DNA from 3 places in the Lactobacillus sp. XV13L genome. Region 2 is predicted to be linked to each of the others. Evidence: predicted binding sites of a transcription regulator. Region 2 holds the regulator's gene; each other region holds the start of a gene.
The links. Region 2 encodes HrcA, which represses chaperone genes, less so after heat shock. Its sites were predicted from a motif close to TTAGCACTCNNNNNNNNNGAGTGCTAA; they were not measured.
Positions count from the first base shown of each region.

Region 1: the regulator HrcA is predicted to act here: its motif matches at 4,950-4,976, upstream of clpP (ATP-dependent Clp endopeptidase proteolytic subunit ClpP).
Region 3: the regulator HrcA is predicted to act here: its motif matches at 2,778-2,804, upstream of AC2JF6_RS03000 (ATP-dependent Clp protease ATP-binding subunit).

Region 1 is NZ_JBWXGD010000003.1:102,559-112,695, forward strand. Features, by position in the region: gene AC2JF6_RS03250 (PTS sugar transporter subunit IIA) at 1-31, shown strand, start outside; gene AC2JF6_RS03255 (PTS sugar transporter subunit IIB) at 43-360, shown strand; gene AC2JF6_RS03260 (PTS galactitol transporter subunit IIC) at 381-1,925, shown strand; gene AC2JF6_RS03265 (hypothetical protein) at 1,946-2,203, shown strand; gene AC2JF6_RS03270 (class II aldolase/adducin family protein) at 2,210-2,953, shown strand; gene AC2JF6_RS03275 (hypothetical protein) at 3,808-4,182, shown strand; gene clpP (ATP-dependent Clp endopeptidase proteolytic subunit ClpP) at 4,332-4,916, opposite strand; gene AC2JF6_RS03285 (SH3-like domain-containing protein) at 5,089-6,837, shown strand; gene AC2JF6_RS03290 (Fur family transcriptional regulator) at 6,870-7,334, opposite strand; gene AC2JF6_RS03295 (APC family permease) at 7,423-8,865, opposite strand; gene AC2JF6_RS03300 (LBA0864 family S-layer associated protein) at 9,053-10,137, shown strand, end outside.
Region 2 is NZ_JBWXGD010000001.1:247,405-257,541, reverse strand. Features, by position in the region: gene rnpM (RNase P modulator RnpM) at 9-305, shown strand; gene AC2JF6_RS01195 (L7Ae/L30e/S12e/Gadd45 family ribosomal protein) at 308-619, shown strand; gene infB (translation initiation factor IF-2) at 624-3,269, shown strand; gene AC2JF6_RS01185 (ribosome-binding factor A) at 3,288-3,650, shown strand; gene truB (tRNA pseudouridine(55) synthase TruB) at 3,693-4,586, shown strand; gene ribF (riboflavin biosynthesis protein RibF) at 4,606-5,538, shown strand; gene hrcA (heat-inducible transcriptional repressor HrcA) at 5,671-6,720, shown strand; gene grpE (nucleotide exchange factor GrpE) at 6,733-7,344, shown strand; gene dnaK (molecular chaperone DnaK) at 7,363-9,228, shown strand; gene dnaJ (molecular chaperone DnaJ) at 9,303-10,137, shown strand, end outside.
Region 3 is NZ_JBWXGD010000003.1:45,842-55,978, forward strand. Features, by position in the region: gene AC2JF6_RS02990 (peptide chain release factor 3) at 1-79, shown strand, start outside; gene AC2JF6_RS02995 (DUF1827 family protein) at 118-399, opposite strand; gene AC2JF6_RS03000 (ATP-dependent Clp protease ATP-binding subunit) at 527-2,731, opposite strand; gene ykzS (protein YkzS) at 2,922-3,104, shown strand; gene AC2JF6_RS03010 (phosphocarrier protein HPr) at 3,216-3,482, shown strand; gene ptsP (phosphoenolpyruvate--protein phosphotransferase) at 3,482-5,215, shown strand; gene spx (transcriptional regulator Spx) at 5,350-5,748, shown strand; gene AC2JF6_RS03025 (adaptor protein MecA) at 5,852-6,586, shown strand; gene AC2JF6_RS03030 (competence protein CoiA family protein) at 6,650-7,510, shown strand; gene AC2JF6_RS03035 (DsbA family protein) at 7,485-8,102, opposite strand; gene AC2JF6_RS03040 (CYTH domain-containing protein) at 8,184-8,807, opposite strand; gene yjbM (GTP diphosphokinase) at 9,284-9,913, shown strand; gene AC2JF6_RS03050 (NAD kinase) at 9,913-10,137, shown strand, end outside.

The DNA.
Region 1 (10,137 bases), on a different contig from region 2:
AGTATATAAGTATTTAGTTGATAGATTTTGAAGGAGATTATCATGTTAAAAATTGTCGTTGCATGTGGAAGTGGAATTGCTACTAGTGAAACAGTCGTTGGCTCTGTGAAATCATTTTTGGAAGAGCACCAAGTTAGAGGGGTAGAAGTCGAGGCTACAGACTTTAAGCAATTGGCAAGTGTTTTATCAAACTACGATATCTATGTTTGGCTGGCAAAACCAACTCCGGAAATTCATGGTATTTGTCAAAAAGAAGGTATACCTGAAATAAATGGTGTCGATATCTTAACGGGATCCAAAGGTGACAAAACATATTTGGAACTTGTTAATGCAATGATGTCTTTGAAAAGTCTGGCTTAAAAGAAAGGCGATGAATGCAAATGGAAATACTAAAAAATATTGTTAATTATGTTTTAAATTTGGGTGCTGCTGTTTTTGTACCCTTGATTATGTTCATAATTTCAATAATTGCACGATTAAAGTTAAGCAAGGCTGTAAAGGCGTCTTTAACTTTGGGTGTTGCCTTTAGTGGAATGACGTTGGTTGTCAACTACATGACGGATTCAATTTCGCCTGCAGCTAAAGCCATGTCAAAAATGTTGCATTTGAGTTTAAACGCAATTGATCAGGGATGGCCAGGAGTAGCAGCTATTACGTGGTCATACAAGGCCGCATTTCTATTCTTTCCATTTTTACTATTAATTAATTTCGTTATGTTAACTTTTAACTGGACGAAAACATTGAACGTTGATATGTGGAATGTTTGGAATAAAATATTCACCTATGTTGTTGTGCTATATTTTACACATAACGCATTTTACGGATTTATTGTTGCAGGTATTCAAATTGTTCTAGAGCTCAAAGCTGGTGATATGTGGCAAAGGCATATTGAGGACATGACCGGGATTCCTGGAGTGACTGTTCCGCACTTTATAACATTATTTGCAGTAGTTTTAATGCCACTGAATAAGTTATTAGATTTCATTCCAATTATGAATAAGCCAGCGGACGCTAATGCTATTCAAAAGAAAATTGGTATTTTCGCAGATAATTCAGTTATGGGTGCAATTATTGGGGTCTTGCTAGGCTTTGGAGCGGGATATTCTGTTTCTGGTTCATTAAAATTGGCAATCGAAGCCGCTGCAGCGATGACAATGTTTCCTATGATTTCTAAATTATTTATGGAGGCTTTGAATCCTATTGCGAGTGCTATGAACGATATGATGAAAAAGCATTTCAAGGGTCGTCAAGTTTTCATTGGATTAGATTGGCCAATTCTTGCAGGTCGTAATGAGCTATGGGTTACTGTTATTATTCTTGTACCCGTTATGTTAATTATGGCAATGTTTTTACCTGGAAATACCGTTTTGCCATTTGCAGGAATTATTAATTTATCATTCGTAGTTGCTGCGCTTCTCTTAACTGGCGCTAACTTGTGGCGGATGCTTACCTTGGGAATTATAACTACACCATTGTTCTTATATGGCGCTACGTATTTTGCGCCTGTTATAACTAATTTAGCGAAGTCTACGGGAGCAGTTCATGTGAGTGCTGGTCAGCAACTCTCTTGGTCAACTTTTGAAGGACCAGATTTTAGATTGTTTTTTGCGCAGGCTTTTAATGGTAAGTGGTGGGCCATTGTTGCGGCACTGGTTTGGCTTCTAATTTTCATTTGGCTATATAAAGATCAAAACAAAGTAGCGTTACCAAGTAAACGTTATGCCACTAATCTGAATTTAGTTGATGAAAGTATTGTGCTTGATTCATCGAACAGTGCAGAACCGGTAAATAATAGTTGGACAATTTCTAATATTGACGGACTAGACTTTGCCAATGTGCATAAAAGAAAGTCAGATGTCCAATTTAAAAGAAAATTCAATTTGTCTGATATTGATAATACAGATTTTAGCAATTTTAATGGCTGATTATGAAGGAAAGTGTTTACATGAAAAACAAAACTTCCCTTTCTAAGGCTTATTCAAAAATTTGGTGGTCATTTGCGCTGTTCATCAATGTAATTCTGACAATTCAAGCAATAGTAACAGAAAATATTTTGGGTTGTATAAGTGTAACTTTATTTGGTCTGTTTATTGCAAAATACGGAGATCCAGTTATTTTTGCAAAGTATAATCAACAAAGGGAAATTAGATATCAAAAAGCACGTGCTAAAAGTAAACAATTAAAAAGAAATAGAAAAGGATAAAATAAAATGATAGAGAACTATAATATTACAAAAGAAAGATTGCCATTTGAAAATGAAAGAAAAGACATTGCTGAAGTAGCACGAGAAATGTTCAATCGCCAAATGACTAATGTTGCTGGCGGCAATATTTCAATCAAGATTACTCCAGATGAAACTTTTTCTTATGATGGACAAACATATTATGCAAATCATGATTATCTATTGATGACGCCAACGTTTATGTCAGAAGCGTGGTTCTCAAGATTAAGTGCTTCGCAAATTCTTGTTATTGATATGGAAACCGGTAAAAAGTTAGCGGGAGAAGGTCGATTGACCCGTGAAATAAATATGCATATAGGTGCATATAAAGCAAATAGTGGTATTCAAGTTGTTTATCATTCGCATGCACCTAAAAGCATGTTTTGGGCTACTATGGGACAGGATATGCCTAATCTAACAGAGATTACATCATTTAATATTCCATTAGGAAAAATCAAATGTTTACCATATCGGGAAGCATGTAGCAAAGAATTAGCAGATTTAGTTCACGATGAACTGGTTAAATTAGGCGATGATGCTAAGGAGAATATTTTTTTGCTCAATAGCCACGGGATTTTGATTACCGAAACGGATTTGCATGCTGCCGCAGAAGTTTTAGAGACTGTAGAATGGAATGCTGAAATTGCTTATAAACAGACAATTTTCAAGAAATTAGGAATTATAGACCAGTATCAATCACGAGGGAAAAGTACTAACGGCATGATTGATTAAAAAGCAAGAGTAATTACATATTCAAAAATAAAAGAGGCTAAACGTATTCGTGATAATATCACTGTTTAGCCTCTTTTTAATCAAAGTCATAATAATAGTTCTACAATTAAATCAATCGGTGAAGTAAACCCGCTAGATTGGATTCCAAGCCATCTAGCGGTTTTATTATGGTTAAAGTTACCGTCGAACAAAAATCACAGGCGCTTAGGCTAATTAAAGAAGTCTACAGTGGTCGCCACGTGGCCAAGATAATTAGCACAGGGTCACAAAAAAATTATGGTAGTCGATTCAAGCTTCAGATCTTAATTGGAAAAAATAATATGACTAGACTTAGCAAAATACTGCTTTTTTTCAGGATTACTCCCCCTAGCTTAATTGTGCACTGGCAAAACTATTTGATGAAGACGTGTTTGTTGTGCTTGATATTAATAGAAGCCGACTACCGATGAATAAAAACAAAAAATTAAAAAATAATAATAAATAATGTTTACAATTAATAATAAATAATTTATAATTTAATTTAACTAGCAATAGTTGAATTATTCTATCATGAAATAGTTATGTTTTAAAAGGGCGCAATTCATTGTGGTCAATGCTTGCAGTCGCGATTATTCAGCCGGCAGTGATTTCTGCGGGCGTGATAAAAGCGGCAAATGATGCTCAATGATATTGCCACGCGCCATTTTAACTCAAAGCGCGGATGATAGCATTCGAAAAGGATGGCAAGATTAAGGGTATTTCGGCTTTTGTGCTGTATAGCCGAGGAAAAGCGCTTTTTTCAGGCTACCGGCAAGGGTTATGCCCCGAAATTACGCTTTCTTGGTTAGAAAAGCAAAATTTAAAGGGTAAAACAAATGAAAAACAAAATAATAAGAGCCGTCCTGATCTTAATAAGTCCAATATGGATATCCTTATTTAATCGAGAGCCTTACGTCTTTTTAATATGGGCAGTCAACGGCTACCTGATATCGATAATAGCCACAACCTGGATCGTTATAGAGGGGAATACGCTGCTTGAACAAATCGGCAACGACCTGATTTACTGCTTGATCATGCAGGGCCCAGCAATCAGTTTTGAGTTGCAATGCTTAATGAACTGGACGGACAAGCAGCAGAACCACCCGCTGCTGATCTTCTTTATCCTGTTGTTAAACATCGGTTTGATAATTCTGTTTGACTGCCTGATTTATCAGGCCAATTTTCAGAATAAGAGGCAAAGCAAAGGATAGAAATTTTATTGTATTTAGATTCTGAGATTGGCATAAACCTTTTAGGTGGCTGGGTGCGCTGATAGCACGCCACCTTTTTTTATTAACCGCATAAAAGGGTCTGGGAAAAACTTATTTCCCAGACCCTTATTCTGATTAAATCTGCTTGGTTATTTCTTCTGGTTGACCATGATCTCGTCAATTAGGCCGTAGTCCTTGGCTTCCTGGGCGGTCATGTAATTGTCGCGTTCAGTGTCTTTTTGAATCTTCTTCAGCGGTTGACCGGTCGTGTCATGCAGGATTTCATTAATCTTTTCCCGGTTCTTCAGGATTTCGTTAGCTGCAATCTGAATGTCGGTTTGCTGGCCCTGCGCGCCACCAAGCGGCTGGTGAATCAAGACGGTGGAGTTCGGCAGGGCAAAGCGTTTGCCCTTGGCACCACTGGTCAAAAGAATGGATGCCATTGAAGCAGCCATGCCAATAGCAATCGTGGAGACGTCGGACTTGATAAAGTTCATGGTGTCCATTATGCCCAGACCGGAAGTGATCACGCCACCCGGTGAATTAATGTAAAGCGAAATGTCCTTGGTGTTATCCTGAGCATCAAGGAACAGCAGCTGTGCAATGATTGAGTTGGCCATATTATCGTTGATTTCGCCACTAAGCATGATAATGCGGTCCTTCAACAACCGGGAATAAATGTCATAAGCGCGTTCGCCACGGGCAGTTTGTTCAATAACTGTAGGTACAAGCATATTTTACCTCCTAAATTTATGTTTCTCTTTTAATTAGCACTCTAATAAGTACAGTGCTAATTAAAGCACTTACGCTAAAGGCTGTCAATGAAAGTGTATTGATTTTGTATTCTTTGTTACAGCATCCGTATTATATAATAGCAATATAGAATTTTGATTTGGAGGAAATGTTTTGAAGCGTTTTAAAAAATTTGCGACGATTTCGATGACACTGCTGGGTGGCCTGCTGATTTCAGCCAAGCTATCGGCGACACCGGTTGCGGCAGATTCAGACAACACTCAGCCACAGGGGCAGGACAGCACGAATCAGCCTGCAAACGCGGCACCCGCTAACAAGACGGGTGACAGCGGCAAGACCGATGCAAACAAGCCTGGTGCAACGGACAACGAAGCGGCTGATAACGGGGGGCAGGATGATGCTAGTGATCAGCCTATGCCTAAGAAAAAGAAGCCTAAGCAGGTCGTTACCGGCTACGCGATGATGACCAAGGTGGCTGGCAACAAGAACTACAAGGTGTGGAAGAGCGTTACCAACGGCAAGGTGCACAAGAAAGTGGCCGATGGGATCAACTTCCAGTACAGCCACATCCAGTCAGACCAACTGATTGAGACCAAGAAGCAGCGCTACTGGCGCATTTACGTTAATGGCCGTCAGGTTGGCTACGTCAACGAGAAGTTTTTTGCGAGAAACCAAATCGCAGTGCCCAAGACCATCTCACTGGTGCGCAATGAAAACTACACCTTTCCCACCCGTGATGCTATCTCTTACGTTACCAACTTTATGGGCACGGTGATTGACAGTCAGGATGAACAGGTCAAGGTTTCAAAAGAAAATATCGACTGCTCAAAGCCTAAGACCTACAAGATTAAGTATACCTATGGCGATGCCAAGGCAGTGGTCAAGATTACGGTAAGAAAGAGCACGACCGAAGGGATTGCCGACCAGAATGCGGTAAACACCATCACGGCCAGACCGGGAACTAGCGACCACCAGACGTGGAAGACCCACTACGGTTCATCCATCAACTACATTAGCCCAACCGAGTACACTCCCGAAACGGAAAAGCACACCTTAACCAGTGGCAACTTGACCTTGAAGACAAGATTGTACCAGCCGGTTCTGCTCAGCGTAAAGGATCCTAGCGATGACAACATCAACCGGGTCGGTCACATTCCAGAAGGCGTGACGGTATCAAACAACTGGGCTTACACGAGTCTGCTCAGTCACACGAACCTGACCTCCGGCCACATTGTGGGCTATGACATGAGCAAGATTACCAACCCGTTCGATGCCCAGCTCATGCTTGACATGTCGCAGAAGGATTTCAACAAGTTTGCTGCGAACATCAAGGTCAGCCCGTACATTCCGATTGGCCACGGCCAGGCACTGGGCGCCAGCGACGACTACGTCTACATTTTGAACAACGACAACACGCTGAAGCAAACGACTGATTCAATGGAATTGGTTCAGATCCGCAAGAGTGACCTGCAGATCAACAAGATTTGGACGTTCAAGACCTGGGTCGGCGACGAGACCAACCCGCGCTACTTCCAAAACGGCGTGATCGTTTCCGATAAGGAGATGTATGCCGTCTACCACGACACCGATAACAACTGCTACGAATACTGGCAGCTAACCCGTACCGGCGACAACTGGTATCCAAAATTGGTGGGCAAGACCGACGGCAACTTTGTCAATAACAATGCGCCGGTTCAAGGCTTCACTTACGACACCAAGAACAAGAACTTCTACCTGGCCTTCAACGACCTGATCTTTAAGATCGGCCGTGACGGCACGCTGAAGGATACTTATTCATTCGACACCGGTCGGGAGATCGAAGGCATGTCGGTCAGTGGCGGCAAGTTATACGTTAACTTGGCCCAGCGTGCAGAGCTGCTGGCCAGCGCAAAAATCAAGTAATCAAGCATTAGTAATGCAAAAACAAGAGCTTCTCAGCTCTTGTTTTTTTGCTCTGCGCTTTTTTTCTGGCAATCGGGACAGAGCCCGTAAATCTCCAGGTGACTTGTGGATGCGACGTAACCGGTCTGCTTTTCGGCCTCCATGCGCATGCGCGCTTCAACCGCACTAAAGTCGGGGTAGAAGACATCCGCAATCTTGCCACAACTAGTACAGATAATGTGAAAGTGAGGCTTGACAAAGTAGTCGTAGTGCAGGGATTCATCGCCATTCTTGATTTCAACCACCACACCGGCTTCAACCAGCTTGTTAAGCGTGTTATAAACGGTTGCGCGGTATGTCGGCTGGCGTTTTCCATCACTGATTGCTTCAAGGATAGTCGCAGCGGTGGGGTGATTGTGGTGTGTCATCAGGTAAGAAAGAATCTTCAATCGGGGTTTTGTGACTTTCAGATGGTGGGTGTGCAGCAAATCTTCGGCTGCATTAAGATAATCTACCACAATGTCATCTCCTTTGCTTAACTATAGTTTAGCATTATTACACAGCAAAAACCGCCCTTTGCAAGGCGGCTTAATTAATCTTTAGATACTATGATACGAATTTGGCATCCTGGCGGTGCTTAATAGCCGGCAGAATCAAGCCTAGTAGAACCAGTACAATTGGAGTGATGATGTTCAAAGCCAACGTATACGGGTCTGACGAATAGATGCCGAGCACGCAGCAGGCGAGGTTGATGGCAAAGCACCAGATGCCTGCGACGTATGCCAGCCCCTGGTGCTTGGTCATCTGGTAGTTGCCCGGCGTGTGGAACTTAGCGTTTTGCTTGCGCAAGGCGATGTAAGCAGCAAACACCCACAGGTAGCGCAGCGGCATCACAATCGAATTGAGCTTGATTAATTGGGCCATAACCGCCTGAGCATCGGGCAGCAGGGCCTGCAGTACGATCAGGCCGCCGGAAAGAACTACGATCATCCAGATGCCGTTAATGTAGGCCCCGTGCTTGTTGACCTTCAGGAGCTTCTTGGGGATGTAATCCTTGGCTTCCTTGCTGCCGAGAAGCATTCTCAGCGGTGCGTCGATGCTGAGCACAAGCGTTGAAAATTGGCCGATAACGTTGCACCAGGCATAGATATACATGAACAGTCCGCCCAGGCCATAGTATTCGCCCAGCCGGTTGAAGGCCATGTAAGGACCATTAGAAATATATTCGTTGAGGTTGTTGTTAACCGCCTTGGTATCGAACATCATTGCGAGGGCGATGGTGCCTAAGATGGCCGATACCATGACCATTGCCGACAATCCGAGCATTGCCTTCGGGAAGTTGCGGGCAGGATCCTTCAGTTTGTTGACGTAAGGCGAAATCTTTTCCGCGCCGCCGACAGCGAAGACCAGAATGGACAGGGAAGTAAAGTACTGCATGTTGAAGTTGGGCACGAAGTTTTTCCAGTGCCAGCCAATGTTCATGAAGCTGGCGTGCGGATTAATTGCCGGTGCGGCAAACATCATGATAATGAACAAAAGCGACATGATAAACATTGATGAGCCGGCGATTGTTGACAGTGTCTTGATGACGGAAACGCCGCGGCTTGCGAGCCAGCAGAAGAAGAGGAAGACGACCAGGGTTGCCAGTTGCGTCCAGGAAGTAGGAATGCTGTCGTACCAGTTGGTGTTGCCGAAGATGCCCCAGGACATGCCCCTTAATCCACCGGTACCCTTGCTTGAAATATAGACAACGTGCACGGCCCAATAGGTCCATCCGGTGTAATAGGCCCACTTGGGTCCCATTGTGGCATTTACCCACGAGGAAACGCCGCCGTTGGACTCCTTGAATACGGAACCAAGTTCACCGACCATGAGTGAATACGGGATGAAGAATAGCAGGAAGATAAGTATCCAGCTGAAGACAACCTGTGTCCCGTTGAAGTACACGAAGCCATTGACAACGTTGCCAAAGCCCCAGACGGTGGAGAAGGCCATTAGCGCCAGGGTCGTCCACACCATCTTTTTTGTTTGTTTCTGTGATTCGATCATATAATCTGTTCTCCCTAAATAAAAAGTGATAACCGCCTAATTATATACCAAACAAGAGTGTAATACTATTATATCTGCGAATTTTAGTACTTACATACAAAACAACTATTGATTCGTCAATATAATAGTGTCAAAATAATTAATATATGAAACTTGAAAGGAAAAAGAGAAAAAGAGGAAAAGTGAAATGAAAAAAGGAGTCAAGTCTAAGTTATTGATTGCCGGTACGGTAATCGCAGCGAGCCTATTCGTGGGATGCAATAATTCTGTGACAAATGCCCAAAGCTACCGCAAGGCGGTCACGAAGATTGCGGGAAGCAAGACGTATCCAATCTATCGGCATGTTTCTAAGCAGGGACCATTCGGCAAATTTACGTCAACTAAGTATTTCAAGCACGCTCAGATTCAATCGAAAAATTCGGTTGCAACTAAGCGGGGCAAGTTCTGGAAGATTATCGTTGACGGCCGCACCGTTGGTTGGGTTAACCAGAACTTCTTTGCGCGCAACCAGATTTCGGTTGCCAAGAAGGTTAGCCTGGCGCAAAATCCGGACTTTTCGTTCAGGACCAAGGATGCCATCAACTACGTGACCGACGGCAGCGGTACCGCCGTCAGTCCAAATAAGGTTAGCGTGTCTAAGTCAAGCATTAACTCGGGCACGCCGGGCGAAACGAAGGTTGACTACAGTTACGGCAAGGCCAAAGCAAGCGTTAGCGTCACCGTTCGCGGAGATAAGAACGAGGGCATTGCGCACGCTGGCATTACGCCTAAAAACGGACCCAAGGCCGTTGCCACCTGGAAGGGCAGCTCGAAGTCATCATCCCGCAACTGGAACGCGGCCCACAATTATACCGCTGAGACCAGGGCAAACGCCTTTCGCGCAAATGGCTTGACCTTGAAGACCAAGCTGTTCCAGCCGCGCTTCGTCAGTTTAGGCTACCACCAGGCAGGCGACCAGATGGGCCAGGTTGGCCCCATCCCAGAAGGCATTACCGTTCATGGTTCCAACTTCACGGTTGCGGAATTCACATCCAGCAGCAGCCAGAATGGCCACTTGGTGTCGTACGACCTGAACCACATTAACAAGTTTAGGGCGCAGAACCTGGCAGACCTTAACTGGTCGACGTTCAAGCGTTATGCTTCGCACATCAAGGTCAGCCCGTACATCAAGCTGGGTCACGGCCAGGCTATCGGTTCGTCGGGCAGCTACATCTACGTCATTGCCAACAACAATACGTCCAGCAACTCCAGTCAGTCCGAAGAAATTCTGCA
Region 2 (10,137 bases):
GAGTTCTTTTGAAAAAAAGAAAAATTCCAATGCGGAAAGACCTGTTGACTGATACCATGCAGCCGAAGAAGGAATTGGTTCGCATTGTGGTCGACAAGGAAAAGAATGTTGCCGTTGATTCTACGGGCAAAAAGCCCGGGCGCGGCGCATATGTTTCACTTGACCCGGACAAAATAAAGCAGGCCCAGAAAAAAGGCGTGCTTGAACGGAGCCTGGGCGCAAATATCCCCGCAAGTTTTTACGAGGAATTATATGCCTACGTCGACCATCAAAAGGCAAGGAAAGAATTATTTGGTGATAAATAGATTTGCAAAATAGACAGAAAGCTTTGAATCTGCTGGGACTTGCCCAGCGGGCCGGGAAGCTGGTTACGGGGCTTGAGACGGTCCTTATCGGCCTCAAGGCACAAAAAGTTAAGGTAGTTGTTTTGGCTAATGACAGTCACGCGGATACACGTGAAAAAGTCGCAAGAGTTGCTGAGCAGAATGATATTACGGTCATTTCCGCCTTTAGCGGCAGCGAAATTTCGCATGCAGTTGGCAAAAAGCGCAAGGTGTTGGGTATTACCGATGCCGGCTTTTGCAAAGCATTAGTACAAAAGGTTAATGAAGGAGTGTGATTGGATGGCTAAGAAAAGAATTTATGAAATCGCAAAAGAGTTAGGCATCGAAAATAAAGTTGTGGTCACCAAGGCGAAAGATCTTGGGTTCGATGTTAAGAACCATATGTCATCACTAGAAGATTCACAAGTGAATCAGCTAAAGGGAAGTTTTAGCAGCCCCGCTCCTGCCCAAAAACAAGAAAGTTCCGCAAAAAAAGGCGGAAAAATCAAAATTTCCGTCAACTCAATCCGGAAAAACGAGAAAAAGCGGGAGGATGCTTCCGGCAGCAAAAATAACGGTCGCCGCAGGAACCGGCGCATAAACAACCGCTCGCAGAGCCAGGACCATTCGGGCCGCCGCGCTAACCAAGGTTCACAAAAGAGTACGCCCAAGCCGGCTACGCAAGACTTGCTTAAGCAGTTGAAGCAGAAGCAGCGCGTTGAAGAACATACGGCGATTCGTCAGGCTGAAGTGCCCGCCAAGAACTTAAGCAAGGATGTGGCAAAACCTCAAGCCGGCAAAGAAGCGGAGAACGTTAAAAAAGCACCCGCACCAAATACCGTTAAGAAGGTTGCCAGGACTGAAAGCACAGCCTCCCAAGTGGCCGGTCCCAAGATTATCAAGCCGTCACCGGCCCGGTTGAAGCAGAACCAGGGCTCGACTGCTGCGCACACGGGCAAGCCACAGGGCGTGAAAGCTGCGGGCGGACCTGAACCGGCTAAGGAAGAAAAACGCCGGGGCAACGGCTATACCCGCAATTCGGGCAAGCCTGGCCGCAAGGGCAGAAACCAAACGTATGGCGGCAACAATAATTATCCCAAGCGCAAGCGGAAGAACAAGAAGCATCAATTTGAGCAGGCTCCTAAGAAGCAGCCAACACAGAGAAAAGAGCGTCCGTTGCCAGAGACCCTGGTTTATGAAGTGGGGATGAACGCGCAGGACCTCGGCAAGCTGCTGCACCGTGAACCGGCTGAAATCGTTAAGAAACTCTTCATGCTGGGCGTGATGACGAACCAGAACCAATCGCTGGACAAGGATGCGATTGAACTGATTGCGGCGGAATACGGCATCAATTCTGAAGAAAAGGTCCACGAGGACCTGTCCGACATTGACAACCTGTACGACAAGCGCATGGGAGCCTCAAAGGAATCCAAGAAGCAGGTTAAGCGGCCACCAGTGGTCACGATTATGGGTCACGTCGACCACGGTAAGACCACGTTGCTTGACCGTCTGCGTCACACGCACGTTTCGGCCCACGAAGCCGGCGGTATCACGCAGAAGATTGGTGCCTACCAGGTTAGAATCGACAACAAGCCGATCACCTTTTTGGATACGCCGGGTCACGCCGCGTTCTCAAACATGCGTGAGCGTGGAGCTGAGATCACGGATATTGTTGTCCTGGTTGTTGCTGCTGATGACGGGGTCATGCCTCAAACAATTGAAGCTATTGACCACGCCAAAAGTGCGCACGTTCCAATCATTGTTGCGATTAACAAGATGGATGTTCCTGGTGCCAACCCGGAACACGTCACCGAGCAGCTGATGAAGTATAACCTTATCCCGGAAAATTACGGTGGCGACACGATTTTTGTCAATATCTCCGCTAAGACGGGCGAAAATGTTGACGAGCTGCTGCAGATGATTCTGCTGCAGGCCGACGTGATGGAACTCAGGGCTGACCCTGAACAAAAGGCAATCGGTACTGTTATTGAGGCCCGTCTGTCAAGGGGACGTGGTCCCGTTGCCGACCTGCTAATTCAGCAGGGCACGCTGCATACCGGTGATCCGATTGTTGTCGGCAACCGCTTCGGGCGCGTCCGGGTCATGACCAACGACCGCGGTCGCCAGATTGAGAAGGCGACGCCATCGATGCCGGTTGAAATCACCGGATTGAACGATGTTCCGGAGTCGGCCGACAAGCTCGTTGTCTTCGACGACGAGAAGACCGCCCGTACCATCGGTGAGCAAAGAGCCGAACAGGCCCTCGTGCACGCGCGTGAGAACGTTCAGCACGTTACCTTGGACAACCTGTTTGACACGATGAAGAAGGAAAACATGAAGGAAGTCGACATCGTTTTGAAGGCTGACGTCCAGGGTTCTGTCGAAGCACTGCAGCAATCGCTTGAAAAGATTGAGGTTGAGGGCGTGCGGGTCAACATCGTCCACGCCGGTGTCGGTGCGGTTAATGATTCGGACGTCACCCTTGCTGGGGCCTCTAATGGTTTCATCATCGGATTCAACGTTCGTCCAACCGCAACGGCCAGGTCACAGGCCGAGTCCGACGGCGTCGACATCCGCCTCTACAGCATTATTTACAAGGCCATCGACGACGTTAAGGCCGCCATGCAGGGGATGCTCGAGCCTACTTATGAAGATAAGGTTGTTGGCAACATGACCGTCCGTGAAACCTGGAAGGTTTCAAAGGTCGGAACGATTGCCGGTGCCTTCGTTGACTCTGGCTACGTTTCCCGTGATTCGGAAGTCAACCTCATCCGCGATGGCGTCGTGATTTACACCGGCAAGGTGGCTTCACTCAAGCGCTTCAAGGACGACGTCAAGATGGTTAAGCAGGGCTTTGACTGTGGGCTGACGATTGAAGGCTACAATGATATCAAGATTGGCGACGAACTCGAAGCCGTTGAAAAGCAGGAAGTTCAGCCTAAGTAGTTTTGCTAGGAGGAAACGATGAAGCACAGAATAGGTCGTGTTGAAGGAGAGATCCTCCGTGAACTGACTAAGATTTTGCGGAAGAATATTCGTGATCCACGCGTTGATGACGTCACAATCACGGCGGTTGAATGTACCAATGACTTGTCTTATGCGACCATTTATTACAGCATTCTTTCCGAAGATCCGCAAAAAGAAGAGGAAACCGCTGCTGGTTTGGAAAAAGCCAAGGGAATGATGCGCCACCTGCTGGGACAGGTTTTGACCGTCTACAAGGTTCCCGAGCTGATTTTCAAGCGCGATAACTCAGTCAAATATGGTAGTAAAATTGATCGCTTGATTGCTGACCTCAAAAAGCAGGACACGGAGCGAAACAATTAGTTAAAGCGCCAAACGGCGCTTTTTTAGTCGGCGGGGGCAATGATGATAAACGGAATTTTAGTAATCGATAAGGACAAGGGCATGACGAGCAGCGACGTCGTATACAAACTGCGGCGTGCACTGCACATTAAAAAAATTGGCCATGCAGGGACACTCGACCCTGATGTGACGGGCGTCTTGCCGATTGCAATCGGGCAGGCGACTAAACTGATCGAGCTTATGCACACGCGTAACAAGAAGTACGAGGGCACAGGCGTCCTGGGACTAGCAACCGACAGCTACGACCTGAGCGGCAAGGTGCTGGCGAAAGAGGAAATAACGGACCTAATTAGTGCCAGCACGATTCAGACGGCCATGCAGGCCTTCACCGGCTCCATCGTACAGGTCCCGCCAATATATTCGGCCGTGCGGGTCAACGGCAAACACTTGTATGAGTATGCCCGGGCTGGGATCGCGGTTGAACGGCCGCAAAGGACCGTGCGGGTTTTTTCTTATGATTTAAGCGGGAACCCCACGTTGGATCGGCAGGTATGCCGGGAAACCTTTGGCTTTAAGATCGAGTGCAGCAAGGGCACCTATGTGCGCTCGCTTGTTAACGATCTGGGTGCAAAATTAGGCGTGCCAGCCGTTATGGCCAGCCTGAGGCGCACGGCGAGTGCCGGCTTTGATGTTCACCAGGCGGTCAAGCTGGATGAAATTGTCAGCGATCCGAGCAGGGCGGCTGCTCTTATTCAGCCCATCGATGCTTTTTTTGCGGATTACCCGCAGGTGGACCTACCGGAAAACCAGTGGCTCAAGGTGCAAAATGGGGCGGCAATCTCCCTGGAAACAAATGCAAAATGGGTTGCATTACGGTACAATAAAAGGGTTAAGGCAATATATCAAAAAGATGATACCCAGTATCGCCCCTATTTAATGCTTTTACAAAATAATTAGGTGAAATGAAGGCTTTATCGTGCAAATTATCCATTTAACTTATCCGGTAGAAGAAAACTTAATCCCGGACAAAACCGTTTTGGCCCTCGGCTTTTTTGACGGCGTTCACCGCGGCCACCAGCAGCTGATTAAGCTGGCACAAATGGCGGCGAGAAAAAGCAGCCTGCCGCTGATGGTAATGACCTTTGACCGGCACCCTAAAGAGGTGTACCAGAATGCCGACGTGTCCTACATTGACAGCCTGCCAGAAAAGGCCTACAAAATGCGTGCGCTGGGGGTAGACTACCTGCTGGTGATGCACTTTAACGACCGTTTCAGCAGGCTGACCGCGCAGGAATTTGTCGATGAGATCATCATCAAGCTCCACGCAGACACCGTTGTGGCGGGCTTTGACTATACGTACGGACCGCGGGACGTTGCCAACATGACCAACTTTCCGCGCTTTGCCCGCGGCCGCTTTAAGATTATTGATGTTCCGAAACAGTCTTATGAGGGGCAGAAAATCGGTTCGACCGAAATTAAAAAGGCAATTAGTGCGGGCAACATGGCGCTGGCGGCAGAACTTCTGGGTGAACCCTACGTGATGTCGGGCACCGTCGGGCACGGCTTGCGCAACGGCCACAAGTTGGGCTATCCGACCGCAAATCTGGTCTGGAGCGAGAACAAGGTCGTGCCCAAGGTCGGGGTTTACGCCACGAGAACCAAGATTGGCGGCAGGTGGTACGACTCGATGACCAGCGTGGGCTACAACGTTACCATTCACAATGGCAAAAAAATCTACATTGAATCAAACCTCTTTGGCTTTGATGAAGAGGCATACGATCAAGAAATGATTATCAAGTGGTATAAGTATACCCGCGGCGAGATTAAGTTTGCGGGCCTGGCTGAATTAAAAAAACGGATGGCGCAGGACGAGGCCGAGATCAAGGACTACTTTGCCCGGCAGAAATAGTTTTTTATGTGCAGCGCGGGTTAATTTTATTGCAAAAAAATTAGCACTCGACTTGACATTCTGCTAAATACTAGTATCATAATAGTTGTTAGCACCTAACAGCAATGAGTGCTAAAAGTGAGGGCGATACTTATGTTGACCGAACGTCAAGAACTAATTTTAAAAACAATTATTAATGATTTTACGCAGACCAATGATCCAGTCGGCTCCAAGACCGTGATGAAGCAGTTGCCGATTAAGGTTTCAAGCGCAACCGTCCGCAATGAGATGGCTGTTTTGGAAGACAAGGGACTGATTGAGAAGACCCACTTGTCGAGTGGGCGCGTGCCGTCAACGGACGGTTACCGCTATTACCTCGATAACCTGGTTGAACCCCTACAGATTCCGTCATCCGTCTACCAGCGAATCGTGAACCAGCTAGACCAGCCGTTTCACCAGGTAAATGAAATTGTGCAGGAGGCAGCCAAGATTCTGTCAGACTTGACCAACTATACGGCCTTTGCGGAGGGACCGGAAAGCAGCAACTTGACCATCACGGGCTTCCGCATTGTCCCGCTGTTTAGCCGGCAGATTATGGCGATTCTGGTGACAAGTGACGGCAATGTCCATAACCAGGTCTACAGTCTGCCGCACAACGTTCACGGCGATGAGGTTGAGAAGGCTGTCCGAATGATTAACGACGAGTTGGTGGGCAAAACGCTCAGCAAGGTAACGCCGGCACTGCTTAACCGCGGCCTGGGCAAGAAGCTCAGCAGTCATCACGCGGGCGAGCTGCTTGATCTGGTTGAGGACGTGATTAACGATGCTGCCAGCGAGCAGATGTACGTTGACGGACAGCTCAACCTATTGAATACCGCTTCAATGAGCGACGTCGCGAGCCTGCGGTCGCTGTATGAACTGATTGACCACAACGACTTGATCTCAAGTTTAATGGACCAACCTAGCGGCACAAGCATCGGCCATTATCCAGTTCAGGTTAGCCTGGGTTCGGAATTGTCCAATGACTTGCTGAAGGATTACAGTCTGCTAACGGCAGAATACAGCGTTGGCTCGCACGGCAAGGGCGTGATCGCGCTGCTCGGCCCGAACAATATGCCGTATTCGCAGGTGATTGGCCTTCTGGAATATTTCAGAAACGAATTGGCCAAGAAGCTGCTGGAGTATTACGGTCGGTTTAAATAAAGGAGGTTAGCCGTGAGTAAGGAAAAATTTCCTAAAGAAAAAAAACTAAAGAAGGATAAAACCGAATCTTCTGAAGCGGCATCCAAGAAAAAAGATGCAGGCAAAAATGAATCAGCTGCCGGAGCAAATTCCGGCAAGCTGAAAGACGCAGGGGCTCAGAAAGAAGACTCTGCCGCTAAGCTGGTTGCACTACAGGCTGACAACCGGGACCTCGAAGACAAGTTCCTGCGCAGTCAAGCTGAGATGCAAAATATGCAAAACCGTTATAACAATGAACGCGCGCAGCTGATCAAGTATGAATCGCAGTCTTTGGCAAAGGATATTTTGCCCGCAATGGACAACTTGGAGCGCGCACTGGCCACTAAGGTCGATGACGAAGCCTCAAAGCAGCTCAAGAAGGGGGTTCAGATGACGCTCGACGCACTTGTCAAAGCCATGAAGGACCACGGAATCAGCGAGATTGAAGCGGAAGGCGTCAAGTTTGATCCGACGCTGCACCAGGCCGTGCAAACGGTTGGGGCTGAGAATGATGATCAAAAGGATCACGTTGTCCAGGTCCTGCAAAAGGGCTACCGTTATAAGGATCGCACTTTAAGACCAGCAATGGTCGTTGTTGCACAGTAAGTGAAAGGAAGTTAAACAATGTCAAAAGTTATCGGAATTGACCTCGGAACTACCAACTCAGCAGTTGCTGTTCTGGAAGGAAAAGAACCTAAAATTATTACCAATCCGGAAGGAAATCGGACTACTCCGTCAGTAGTTGCTTTTAAAGATGGCGAAATTCAGGTTGGTGAAGTTGCCAAGCGGCAAGCAATCACTAATCCGAACACGATTTCATCAATCAAGCGCCACATGGGCGAGACCGATTACAAGGTTAAGTTTGGTGATAAGACCTACACGCCGCAAGAAATTTCAGCGATGATCCTGCAGTACATCAAGAAATTTGCTGAGGACTACCTGGGCGAAAAGGTCACTGAGGCAGTAATTACGGTTCCCGCTTACTTCAACGATGCGCAACGTCAGGCCACCAAGGATGCCGGCAAGATTGCGGGCCTGGAAGTTAAACGGATCATCAACGAGCCGACTGCTTCTTCACTGGCCTATGGTCTTGACAAGGATGCCGAAGATGAAAAAGTTCTGGTCTATGACCTCGGCGGCGGCACCTTCGATGTTTCTGTTTTGCAGTTGGGCGATGGGGTCTTCCAAGTTTTATCTACCAACGGTGATACGCACCTTGGCGGTGATGACTTTGATGACAAGATTATTGCCTGGCTGGTCAAGAACTTCAAGGATGAAAACAGCGTTGATTTATCCAAGGACAAGATGGCAATGCAGCGGTTGAAGGATGCCGCTGAAAAGGCCAAGAAGGACTTGTCTGGCGTGTCGTCGACTCATATTTCGCTTCCGTTTATTTCTGCTGGCGAAGCAGGACCGCTGCACCTAGAAGCAGACTTAACGCGGGCCAAGTTTGAAGAATTGACGGCTGACTTAGTCGACAAGACCAAGATTCCATTTGACAATGCGCTAAAAGATGCCGACCTCACCGTTAATGACATTGACAAGGTGATTTTAAATGGTGGTTCAACCCGTATTCCAGCGGTGCAAGAAGCGGTTAAGAAGTGGGCTGGCAAGGAGCCTGACCACTCAATCAACCCTGATGAAGCCGTTGCGTTGGGTGCGGCAATCCAGGGCGGCGTTATCTCCGGCGACGTTAAAGACGTTGTTCTGCTCGATGTTACGCCCCTTTCCCTGGGGATTGAAACCATGGGCGGCGTCTTCACCAAGTTAATCGAAAAGAACACGACCATTCCAACCTCTAAGAGTCAAATCTTCTCGACCGCGGCCGACAACCAGCCCGCCGTTGACGTGCACGTTTTGCAGGGTGAACGCCCAATGGCAGCGGACGACAAGACGCTGGGCCGCTTTGAACTGACGGATATTCCTGCTGCTCCACGCGGCGTCCCGCAAATTCAGGTTACCTTCGATATTGATAAGAACGGTATCGTCAACGTTTCTGCCAAGGACATGGGGACAGGCAAGGAACAGAAGATCACGATCAAGAGTTCATCCGGTTTGTCTGATGAAGAAATTCAGAAGATGCAAAAAGAGGCCGAAGAACACGCCGAAGAGGACAAGAAGAAGAAGGAAGAAGTCGACTTGCGCAATGAAGTTGACCAGTTAATCTTCTCCACGGAAAAAACGCTCAAGGACGTTAAGGGCAAGGTATCGGAAGATGATACCAAGAAGGTTCAAGAAGCCCTTGACGCTTTGAAGAAGGCGCAAAAGGACAACAACTTGGACGAAATGAAGACCAAGAAGGATGAATTGTCTAAGGTTGCCCAGGACCTAGCCGTCAAGCTATACCAGGCAAATGGTGGCGCTCAAGGTGCCCAGGGTCAAGGCGGACCGCAGGCAGGTCCCCAGAAACCGGGCACCGAAGGCGGCGATGCAAACAATGGTGCGGCTGGCGACGGTGAGTTCCATAAGGTAGACCCAGATAAGCAATAGGTTTATAATTGAATAAATCAGAAAAGAACTGCCGCAAAGTAGTTCTTTTCTTTTGGAAAGTAAGGAGCTTTTAGATGGCACAGGAAGATTATTATGGTGTGCTCGGTGTTGATCGCAATGCCAGTGATAAAGAAATTAACTCTGCTTACCGTAAATTAGCAAAAAAATACCACCCAGACATCAACCATGAACCGGGTGCTGAAGAAAAGTACAAAAAAATCAATGAGGCCTATGAAGTGCTCCATGACCAAAAGAAACGGGCCCAGTATGACCAATTTGGTGCAGCCGGTGTTAACGGCCAGGGCTTTGGCGGAGGCGGCCAGGGCTATAGCGATTTTGGCGGTTTCGGCGACTTCGGCGACATCTTCAACGACTTCTTCGGTGGTGCAGCAGGCAGCGCACAGCGCCGGGCTAATCCAACTGCCCCAACGCGCGGGCAGGACCTTGACTATACCTTGACAATTGAATTTATGGATGCCATTAACGGCAAAAAAACCCAGATTTCATATACGCGCAGCGAAACCTGTCCGACGTGTGGCGGCAACGGTGCCGAAAAGGGCACGCACCCAATCACTTGTGACAAGTGCAACGGCACGGGCTACATGACGATTACCCAGCAGTCGCTGATTGGCGTTGTGCGCCGGCAAACCGTCTGTGATAAGTGTCATGGTCGCGGCGTCATCATTGAACACCCGTGCCAGACCTGTCACGGCGACGGCGTAGTTCAAGGCAAGAACACGATCGAGGTTAATATCCCAGCTGGTATTGATAACGGTCAGCAGCTGCGCTACGAGGGTCAGGGCGAGGCCGGCAAGAATGGTGGTCCTTACGGTGACTTGTATATTAGTTATCGCATCAAGCCATCAAAAGACTTTGAGCGCAGCGGGACAACGATCTATACTACTGTGC
Region 3 (10,137 bases), on a different contig from region 2:
GTTCTTGTTTGAGAATCAATTTGCTGAACGCTTTTTCCAGGACAAGTACCCCGACGTCAAGCTAACCGAAAAATTATAATCTACAAAAAATGCTGGCAATCGCTGCCAGCATTTTTGCTACTTGTCAATATGAATCTCGATGACGTGTTGACTCTTGTCAACGGTTAGCGTATACGACGGATTCTTTTCTTTAATTAAGCGCTCAATGACGAAATCAGTCTCTTCCTTGCGGACGCGCCGGTTGTGGTTTTCCAAGACAATGCCAATGGCCTCATCGCTTTCGGTGTAGATCACGGAGGTGTTGCCCAGGGAATAAACCTTGACGTAATTGACTCTGGTGGAATTTAGCTGATTGTGAACTAGATCCCTATAACTGTTGGTTACATCTATCAAATGCATGGATTTCACCCGTTTCTTCTAGTAGTTCTTTATAATTAGTATACCGCTATTTTTAAATATTTTCTTTAGCAAAAACAGTCTTAACTGAAAATATTGGTAAGATGTAGAAGTTTTCGCTGAGCTTGAACTAGTTTGAACTTTCTCCACCAGCAGGTGTCGCAGCTTCCTCTGCTTCAGTGATGACTATCTGGTTAGCGTTCACACTGACCAGGAGGTTCTTTGCATCCAGGTGATCCAGCTTAAAGTCGGCCACCTTGTCTTCAACCTCTTCTTGAATCGTTCGCCGCAGCGGACGCGCACCCATATCCGGATTAAAGCCTTCTTCGACCAACTTTTTCTTGGCTTGGCTGGTAACCGTGATTTGCAGTCCCTGCGTCTTGACCATGTCGTTGACTTCGTCCAGCATTAGGTTGACGATCTTAAGCAGGTCGTCCTTAGACAATTCATTGAACTCAATGACGTCGTCTAGCCGGTTCAAAAATTCGGGCTTAAAGAATTGGCTCATCGAATTTCTAGCGGAGTCGGGTTTGTCCTCTGCATTCTCGACGTTGAAGCCGACGCTGGTGTTCTTCATTCCCTGACCGGCATTTGACGTCATGATAATGATGGTATCCTTGAAGGAAACCGTGCGCCCCTGCGAATCGGTCAAGCGCCCGTCATCCAGAATCTGCAGGAAGAGGTTCATAACCGATGGATCGGCTTTTTCAATCTCGTCAAGCAGAATCAGGCTGTACGGGTTGCGCCGAACGCGTTCGGTGAGCTGGCCGGCTTCTTCGTAGCCGACGTAGCCCGGAGCCGACCCAATCAGCTTGGAGACCGAATACGATTCCATGTACTCAGACATATCGAAGCGAATCAGCGCATTTTCCGAACCAAACATTTGCTTGGCCAGCTGCTTGGCGAGTTCGGTCTTGCCCACGCCGGTGGGACCAACGAAGAGGAAGGAGCCAATAGGCCGACCGGTCTTGTTGAAGCCGATGCGGTTGCGCCGAATGGCCCGGGCCACCTTGTCAACGGCCTTGTCCTGGCCAATGACGTGCGCCTTAAGGTTGGGGGCGAGATTTTGCAGCTGGTTTTCTTCCTGCTTTTGCAAATCGCCCACCGGAATTCCCGTTTTTTCTTCAACAATCTTGTTCATAATCTTGGCGCTAATCACGGGTGACTTATCGGGATCAACCTTCTGGTCCTTCATCTTATTGTACTTTTCAATCTGGTCACGGTAATAAGCGGCCTTTTCATAGTCCTCATTTTTGAGTGATTCCTGTTTAAGCTGTTGGGCCGCGTCAATCCGTTCCTTCATTTTTTCCTTATCGACGAAGGGAATCGTCAGGTTCATGCGCGAGCCGGCTTCATCGAGCAGGTCGATCGCCTTATCTGGCAAAAAGCGGTCCTGAATGTAGCGCTCAGACAGCTCTGCGGCTGCCTTGATTGCGTCATCCGTGTAGTGCACGTGGTGGTAGCTCTCGTAGCGCTTTTGGATCCCTTGGAGAATCCGGATCGTTTCGTTAACCGATGGTTCCTTAACGTCAACGGGCTGGAAGCGACGGGCGAGTGCCGAATCTTTTTCAATCTCACGGTACTCCTTGAGCGTCGTTGCACCAACTAATTGCAGGTCGCCGCGGGCGAGTGCGGGCTTGATAATGTTGCCGGCGTCCATGCCGCCCTCGGCATTGCCCGCACCAACAATCTCGTGAATTTCATCGATAAAGAGAATAATCTCCTTGTGGTTCTGCAACTCCTGAATCAGCTGCTGCATCCGTTGTTCAAACTGACCGCGAATGCCGGTGCCCTGTACCAGTGAAACCACGTTAAGCGAGATGATTCGCTTGTCCTGCAGCTTTGCGGGCACGGAACCGTCAACTATCTGCTGGGCCAACCCCTCAACGACGGCGGTTTTGCCCACGCCGGCTTCACCGATCAGCACGGGGTTGTTTTTCGTTCTTCTATTTAAAATTTCGATCACGCGCGCAATTTCCTTATCGCGCCCAATGACCGGGTCGATTTTGCCCTTTTTGGCAAGTGCGGTCAGGTCTGTACCGTACTGGCTAAGCAGCGAACGACCACCGCCATTGGCACCGTTCGGGGGCGTGGTACCCTGACCGCTACTCATTTGCGGTTCACCGGAGTTGCCACTTGCGCTGCCGTTAAAGCTGTTGAAGAGGTCATTAAAGTCGCCAAAGAATCCACCATTGTCACTGCTCATGTTAATATTTCCCTGTTGTTTTAGTTGTTGATAACACTGTCCACATAAATTAATTTCACGGCTTTGGCCATTGACCTTAGCGAAAAGGTGAATGGAAGCTGGCCGTTTTTGACAATTTTGACAAAGCATGTAAATACCGCCTTTCATTTCAAGTTATGTCCACTAAATTATATAATTAGCACTCTAGATAATCAAGTGCTAAGTACTGGAAAACTTATTTTTAGTAAGTATAAAATATGGTAAAATGACCTGAGCAAAACCAGAAAATTTGCTGAAGGAAGATTTAGTGTGTTTTAGTTTAAAAGAAATGGTGGTATATTTGGATTACCAAATAATTCTTGAGCAGTTGGCAAGTGGTGCGCTTGATCATTATGAAGTGGAACCGGGGAAAGCTTTTGCATTCCAAGCAGCCTTGAGATCTTTTGGCAAAAGACAGAACATAACCGGTAAAGCCCTGCGTGGCGGAAAAATAGTTTATACTAAGTCAAAGAGTGAACTTTAGTGATGTAAACTGTTACATTTTTGTTGTTTAATTCACAAAAAAATGATAATCTAATACACGAATAGGTAGATTTTACCGGTTTGATTTTTTCAATTCAAAGGAGATATTATAATGGAAAAACGCGATTTTCATGTTATTGCAGAAACAGGTATTCATGCTCGTCCGGCTACATTGTTAGTACAGGCCGCTTCAAAGTTTGGTTCAGATATCAACCTGGAATACAACGGCAAGTCTGTTAACTTGAAGTCAATCATGGGCGTGATGTCGCTTGGCGTGGGCAAGAATGCCGATGTGACAATCAGTGCCGAAGGCGACGACGAAAAAGATGCAATCGCAACTATTTCTGACACAATGAAAAAAGAGGGTTTGGCAGAATAATGACCAAGACATTAAAAGGAATTGCTGCAAGCGATGGTATTGCTGTAGCACCAGCCTATCTCTTGGTTGAACCGGATCTTTCGTTCTCAAAGACTACTGTCAGCGACGTTGATGGCGAACTAGCTCGTTACAAAGACGCAGTTGCAGTTTCAACAACTGAAGTTGAAAAAATTCGTGATGATGCGAAAAAGAGTTTAGGTGAAGACGAAGCCCAGGTCTTTGAAGCCCATTTGATGATTTTGAATGACCCTGAATTTACCGGGGCGATTGAAACCGCAATTAAGGATCAAAAGGTCAACAGTGAAGCGGCGCTTGACGAGACGGCGCAGAAATTCATCAGCATTTTTGAGGGCATGACCGATAATGCGTACATGCAGCAGCGTGCGGCCGACGTGCGCGATGTCTCAAAGCGGATTATGGCCCACCTCTTAGGCAAGGAATTGCCTAATCCAGCTGCTATTGACCATGAGGTTATCGTCGTTGCCCACGACTTAACCCCGAGTGATACCGCGCAGTTAAACAAAAAGTTTGTTAGGGGCTTTGTCACCGATATCGGCGGCCGGACAGCCCACTCGGCCATTATGGCCCGTTCGCTCGAATTGCCAGCCGTTGTGGGGACCGATTCGATCACCACGGACGTTGAAAACGGCCAGACGCTGGTTGTTGACGGGCTGAACGGTGATGCGGTTGTTGAACCAAGCGCCGACCAGATCGCTGCATACAAGCAAAAGAGTGCGGCTTTCTTAAAGCAGAAGGCTGAATGGGAAAAACTGAAGAATGAACCATCAGTGACCGCTGACGGCAAGAAGTTCACGATTGCGGCAAACATTGGTACGCCCAATGATATGGAAGGCGTACATGCAAACGGTGCCGAGGCCGTTGGTCTGTACAGAACCGAATTCCTGTATATGGACTCCAAGGACTTTCCGAGTGAAGATGATCAATTCAATGCTTATAAAGAAGTCATTGAGGGCATGCATGGCAAGCAGGTAATCATCAGAACAATGGACATTGGTGGCGACAAGCACCTGGATTACTGGGACCTGCCGGAAGAAATGAACCCATTCTTGGGTGTGCGGGCAATCAGATTGTCATTGCAAAATGAACAGATTTTCCGGACGCAGCTGCGTGCACTTTTGCGGGCTTCGGCATATGGTAGCCTCGGGATTATGTTCCCGATGATTGGCACGCTGGCCGAATTGCGCAAGGCCAAGGCCATTTTGAGCGAAGAAAAAGACAAATTGACTGCAAAGGGCACAAAGGTTGGTCAAGACCTGCAAGTGGGCATGATGATTGAAGTTCCAGCGGCGGCGGTTTTAGCCGATCAATTTGCCAAGGAAGTTGACTTTTTCTCAATCGGCACCAATGATTTGATTCAGTACACAATGGCGGCTGACCGTGGCAATGATAATGTTTCTTACCTTTATCAACCGGCTAACCCCGCAATTTTGCGCTTAATCAAGCACACGATTGATGCAGCCCACGAAAATGGCATTTGGTGTGGCATGTGTGGGGAGGCTGCTGGCGATAGCACCATGTTCCCGATTCTGCTGTCAATGGGACTCGACGAGTACTCAATGAGTGCAACCTCAATTTTGCGCATTAGAAGCTTGATGAAGAGTCTTAACACCGCTGACATTAAGGAATTAGCCAACCAGGCTTGTTTTATTTCCGAAACGGCAGAGGAAAATGAGCAGCTCGTTAAGGACTTAATGGCAAAAGTAAACAAGTAACCAAGAAAAAGACACATTAATGAAAATTGATGTGCCTTTTTTAATGTTTATTTTAAAATACTACTTACAAAAAAGAAGTAATGTGCTATAATGTTTCTGGTAAGGAATAGTATCGTTCAAAGGAGCGTGAATATATGGTAAATTTATATGTATCTCCGAGTTGTACCTCATGCCGCAAGGCCAAGGCGTGGCTGAAGAAGCACGATATTTCTTTTCGGGAAAGGAATATTTTTTCAGAGCCACTTACCAAGGCGGAACTTATCCAAATTCTGCGGATGACTGAGAATGGCACGGAAGAAATTATTTCAACGCGTTCGAGAGCATTTCAACAACTAAAAATTAACCTTGATGATCTATCAATCGATCAACTGCTTGGCTTGGTTGAGAAAAATCCAAGTCTTTTAAGACGACCAATTATTATGGACGATCGACGCCTCCAGGTTGGTTATAATGAAGACGAAATCAGGCGGTTCTTGCCGCGTAAGGTTCGCCGGCTTGAGCTTGAAGAAATGCAGAAAACTGCAGACCTGTAATTAAGAATTTTGCGGAAAAAGCGTTGGTTTTTAGACTAACGCTTTTATTTTATGGGCAAAATAGGCTACAATAGTTGAAAGGATCCAATGGAGGTGAGAACTCGTGCAAGTAGATCACATTAATGAAAATACTATTCGGGTACGAATAGATAAAAATGAACTGGCAAGGCGTGGCTTGAAGGTCTTAGACCTGCTGGGCGACAGGGATAAGATTCAGCATTTTTTCTATTCAATTTTGGATGAAGTTGACACTGACCACTCATTTAGTCAGGATGCGCCCGTTACTTTCCAGGTGATGCCCAATAATGGCGGGTTGGACCTGCTCATTACCAAGGTGCCAAAAAAGGACCGCGATGACCTGTCCCAGCTGATTGATAGCGCCACGGGTGAGCCCCAGATGGGCCCGGGCAAAAATGACCTGCGCAGGTCGTTTCTGGACTTGGAGGCCGATGATGACGACGCGCAAGAAGAATCGGCTGGGGCGGATGAAGACGATGCGATCAAGGCCAAGATGGAAAAGTCGCTCAAGAAGTTCCAGAAGGAGCAGGCGTACTGCTTTGATGATATTGACCGTGTGACAGAACTGGCCGACAGCTTGCGGGTAAGCGACCTTTCTTCAAGCCTTTACTTCGAGCGGGGAAAATTCTACCTGGATTTGGACTTTCAGGATGAAAACTACGTGGAACTCAAGCCCGATGACGCATGGGCAATTGCCACCGAATATGGCCTTAAGGTTAAAAGAAGCGAGATGGCGCGGGTCAAAACGACCGGCAAGTGCCTGATTGCGCATGACGCCTTGGAACAGTTGCGCAACTATTTTACTAAAACGAAGCACTGATGCTCTAATAAAGGACAAGGTAAAACTTGTCCTTTTTGCGTACTTAATTAAGGGGTGGCGATTATGTACGCGGCACTGTTGAACAATAAGCTGGTAGCGGCGAAAGTAGCGGCCAAATTGCTGGAAAAAGGGACCATCCGGGTGCAGGAGCAGCTGTTCTATTGTCCCCGCTGCGGGCAAAAGGTGCAACTCGTGATTAAGGCCGCTACGGCCTACTTTAAACACGCAGCACGGGTTAATAACTCGGTTAGCGAAAAAGAAGAACATGCCCGCAGCAAAAAATTCCTGCAGTCTGCGCTGCGTGGGGCACATTTTGATGCCTGTCTTGAGGTTTCACTAGCAGGCGGGCGACTGCGTGCCGATGTCCTGGCAAGCCCGCAGCTGGCCTTTGAGGTGCAGTGTGCGCCGCTTGGCAGCGCTGAGTTCAGCCACCGTCATGCCCTGTATCATAAGATTGGCGTCAGGGACATCTGGGTAGTAGGGCGCCGGCACTACCTGCAGCGCAGCATCAAAAAAACACAACTCATTTTCTTTCGCGAAAACAGGTTGTGGCGTGATTATTATTTAGAAATCAATCCCTATAGAGAAGTGCTGACCCTCAAGTATAACGTCAAGCTTGCACCGCTGTCGGAGACCGTCCATTGCCAAGCGGCGATTTTTGCGTTGAACGCGGCTGGATTAGCGCGTCTGTGGCACTTTCGCCCGGTGCTTAAAGACTACCGCGTGGATCCCGGCGTGCAGAGGCGTTACCTGCAGCAGCAAGTGGTGCAAAAGAGTATTAAGGGAATGTGCATCGCGGCTAAATTATACGAGAACCAGATGACAATCGCCGACCTGCCCGCGTGGGTGTTTAGCCGGCTGCGCCGGGTTCATTCATGCGACAATGCTTCTTTTTACCTTAAATCAGGCGCAGGTGGGTGCTAGGGTAGTACTCCTCTTGCTCCTCCAGGCAACTCCCGTTTTGTAGCAGCGTGATCAATTTGTCGTGTGCCACGATGCCCTCCAGAAGGATGCCGTTGTAGTTGCCGCTTTCGTTGAAGATGATGGTGGTGGGGAAGTTGTGGACGCTGAATTTTTGTGCCAGGTTCTTGTCCAGCTGGATCGAATCCTCGATGTAGCCGCTAATGGCGGGGCTGGTGATCCGGTCGTAGTCGAGGTTGAGCTTGTTTGCGATTTTCTTCGGCAGGTCTGCGGAATACCGGTTGAAATTCTGGTTGAGTGCCCGCTGCATGTTCACTAGGAATGCGCGGGCTTTTTTGTTGCCGTATTCGAACTTGATGGCGTGGTAATTGCGCAGGGCCTGGTAAGATGCCAACGTGTATTCCGAGACGCTGCTGATGTGCTGTCTGGCCCGCTTGCGCCGCATGATGTCATCCTTGATAACCTTCGCATTGGTAATGGGAACGAAGTGGAAACAGGTATTGATATTGAGTTCATCGATTGCTTCTTTAACTAAAACTTCTGCATCGTAGCAATATGTGCCAATGGGATTAACAAAGAGAAAAATCTCAAACATAGTCAGACTCCTCCGTACTGATTAAGTGGCTGTGTATTTTTTGAATGGCCGGTTGAACTAGGGGAAATACACTTAACGTATTCACATTTTAGCACGGTGATTGAAAGCGCGCGCAATTTTTGCCTGGTTGGTGTTGGCGGCGTTTTGGGTAAAACCGTAGTCCTGCTTTAACTGGCTTAAAACACCCTTGATTAAGGCTAGTTGCGAATTCTCAATCTCGAGTTCAAAGTCTTCGTAGCCATCGGGGTAAACGGTATCATCAAGCGTCAGCTCGCAGCCGTGCGGCCCCCTGAGAAGGCTGCGGTGGGTCTTGGAATAGGTTTGCAAGCGCAGACTTATAGCAGGACCAAAATGCGCGTTGAGGTAGCTGCCGACGGTGCCGTGAAAATTAAAATCAGGGTGCGTTTGGGCTTGGTCGACCAAGTGCCGGGCCGCGGCAAGCGTCAGGGCGTCATTGATCTCGATCGCCTCGTGGTAGTTGGCCTGGACGGGACTGGTATTTGGCACCTTCAGCGTCTGTTCGCCGTGGTCGGCGAAGAGCCGAATGCGGCAGCTCACGTTGGCCTCTTTAAGGAGGCCGCTGTCCGTATCAAAGTAGTAGTTGACCTGGTCAAAGCTGCTCTTGGACGCAAAGCCCGCAAGCACTTTGCGGTAGATATCCTGAGGCAAGACAACCTTGGCCTCAATTTCGGTGTTTTCAGACATAAAGCAATCATTCCTTTCCAACTTGCGCAAAAATTCAAAAAACAGACCCAGTTTCATTTAAGTACTACATGAAAGATTTTAGCGGTCCGCCCTTGTGCGCTAGCGCTAGCAATTTAGCCTTCAAGCATAGTATCTATCATTTTCGGTCAAGATTAGTAAAATAGTCAAAATTTTAGCTTATGAAAGCATAAAAATAACGCGCAAAAGAAGTCCTATACAGGGGCTTATTGAAAGCAAGATGGCGCATTCACGCCACGGCATGCGCCGAGCGTGTCAACTAGTTTATCATAATCTTAAGGTAGTGATTAAGGATGGGTGCGCAAAATTGCTTGCGGTGCTAAAAGGCCCTTGGCGCCAGTCAATTAGCCAGCATTGGCAAAAAAGCGTTCCGCTTCTTGCAAACGGTTGCTCCGCAAAATTGCTCGCACGTTTTTTGTGTTAAAATGTGTATGCTGTTTGAGAAAGGAACTATTTCTATGAAAATGGATTGGGATAATTTTTTATGGCCTTACGATGAGGCCGTTCGAGAATTAAAGGTTAAGTTCCGCTCCCTTAGGCAGAGCTTTTTGACTAAAGGGGAGCTTTCACCGATCGAATTTGTGGTCGGCCGGGTAAAGTCGATCGATTCAATTAAAGAAAAAATGGAGCGCCGGGTAATCAGCCCGGACGTGATTGAAACCGATATGCAGGATATTGCGGGCATCAGAATTGTTAGTCAGTTCGTCGATGACATCTATAAGGTTGTCGACCTGATTCACGCGCGTGCGGACATGGAGGTGGTTGAAGAGCGTGACTATGTGCAGAACGCTAAGCCGTCCGGCTACCGCTCATACCACATGGTGATTTCCTACACCGTCTATCTGCCCGCCGGTCCCAAGAAATTACTGGCTGAAATTCAAATCCGCACCTTGGCGATGAACTTCTGGGCGACGGTCGAGCATACGCTGAACTATAAGTACCAGGGCTCGTATCCCGATGACATTTCAAAGCGGCTGAAGTCGACTGCGGAATCCGCGTACAAGCTTGACGAGGAGATGTCGCTGATCAAGGACGAGGTGCAGGAAGCACAGAGAGTCTTCACCAAAAACAAGGGTAAGGAAAAATAATGAGGATAGCAATCGCCCATAATACGAATCAAGAGACGCTGAAGGTGGTGGCGCACCTGCGCAAAGTGCTTGAAGCAAAAAACGGCGTGGTCTTTGACGCCAAGTACCCCGACGTGGTCATCACGGTCGGTGGAGATGGGACGCTGATCAACGCCTTCCACCGCTATGAAAGCCAGATTAGTTCCATTCGGTTCATCGGCATTCATACGGGGCACCTCGGATTT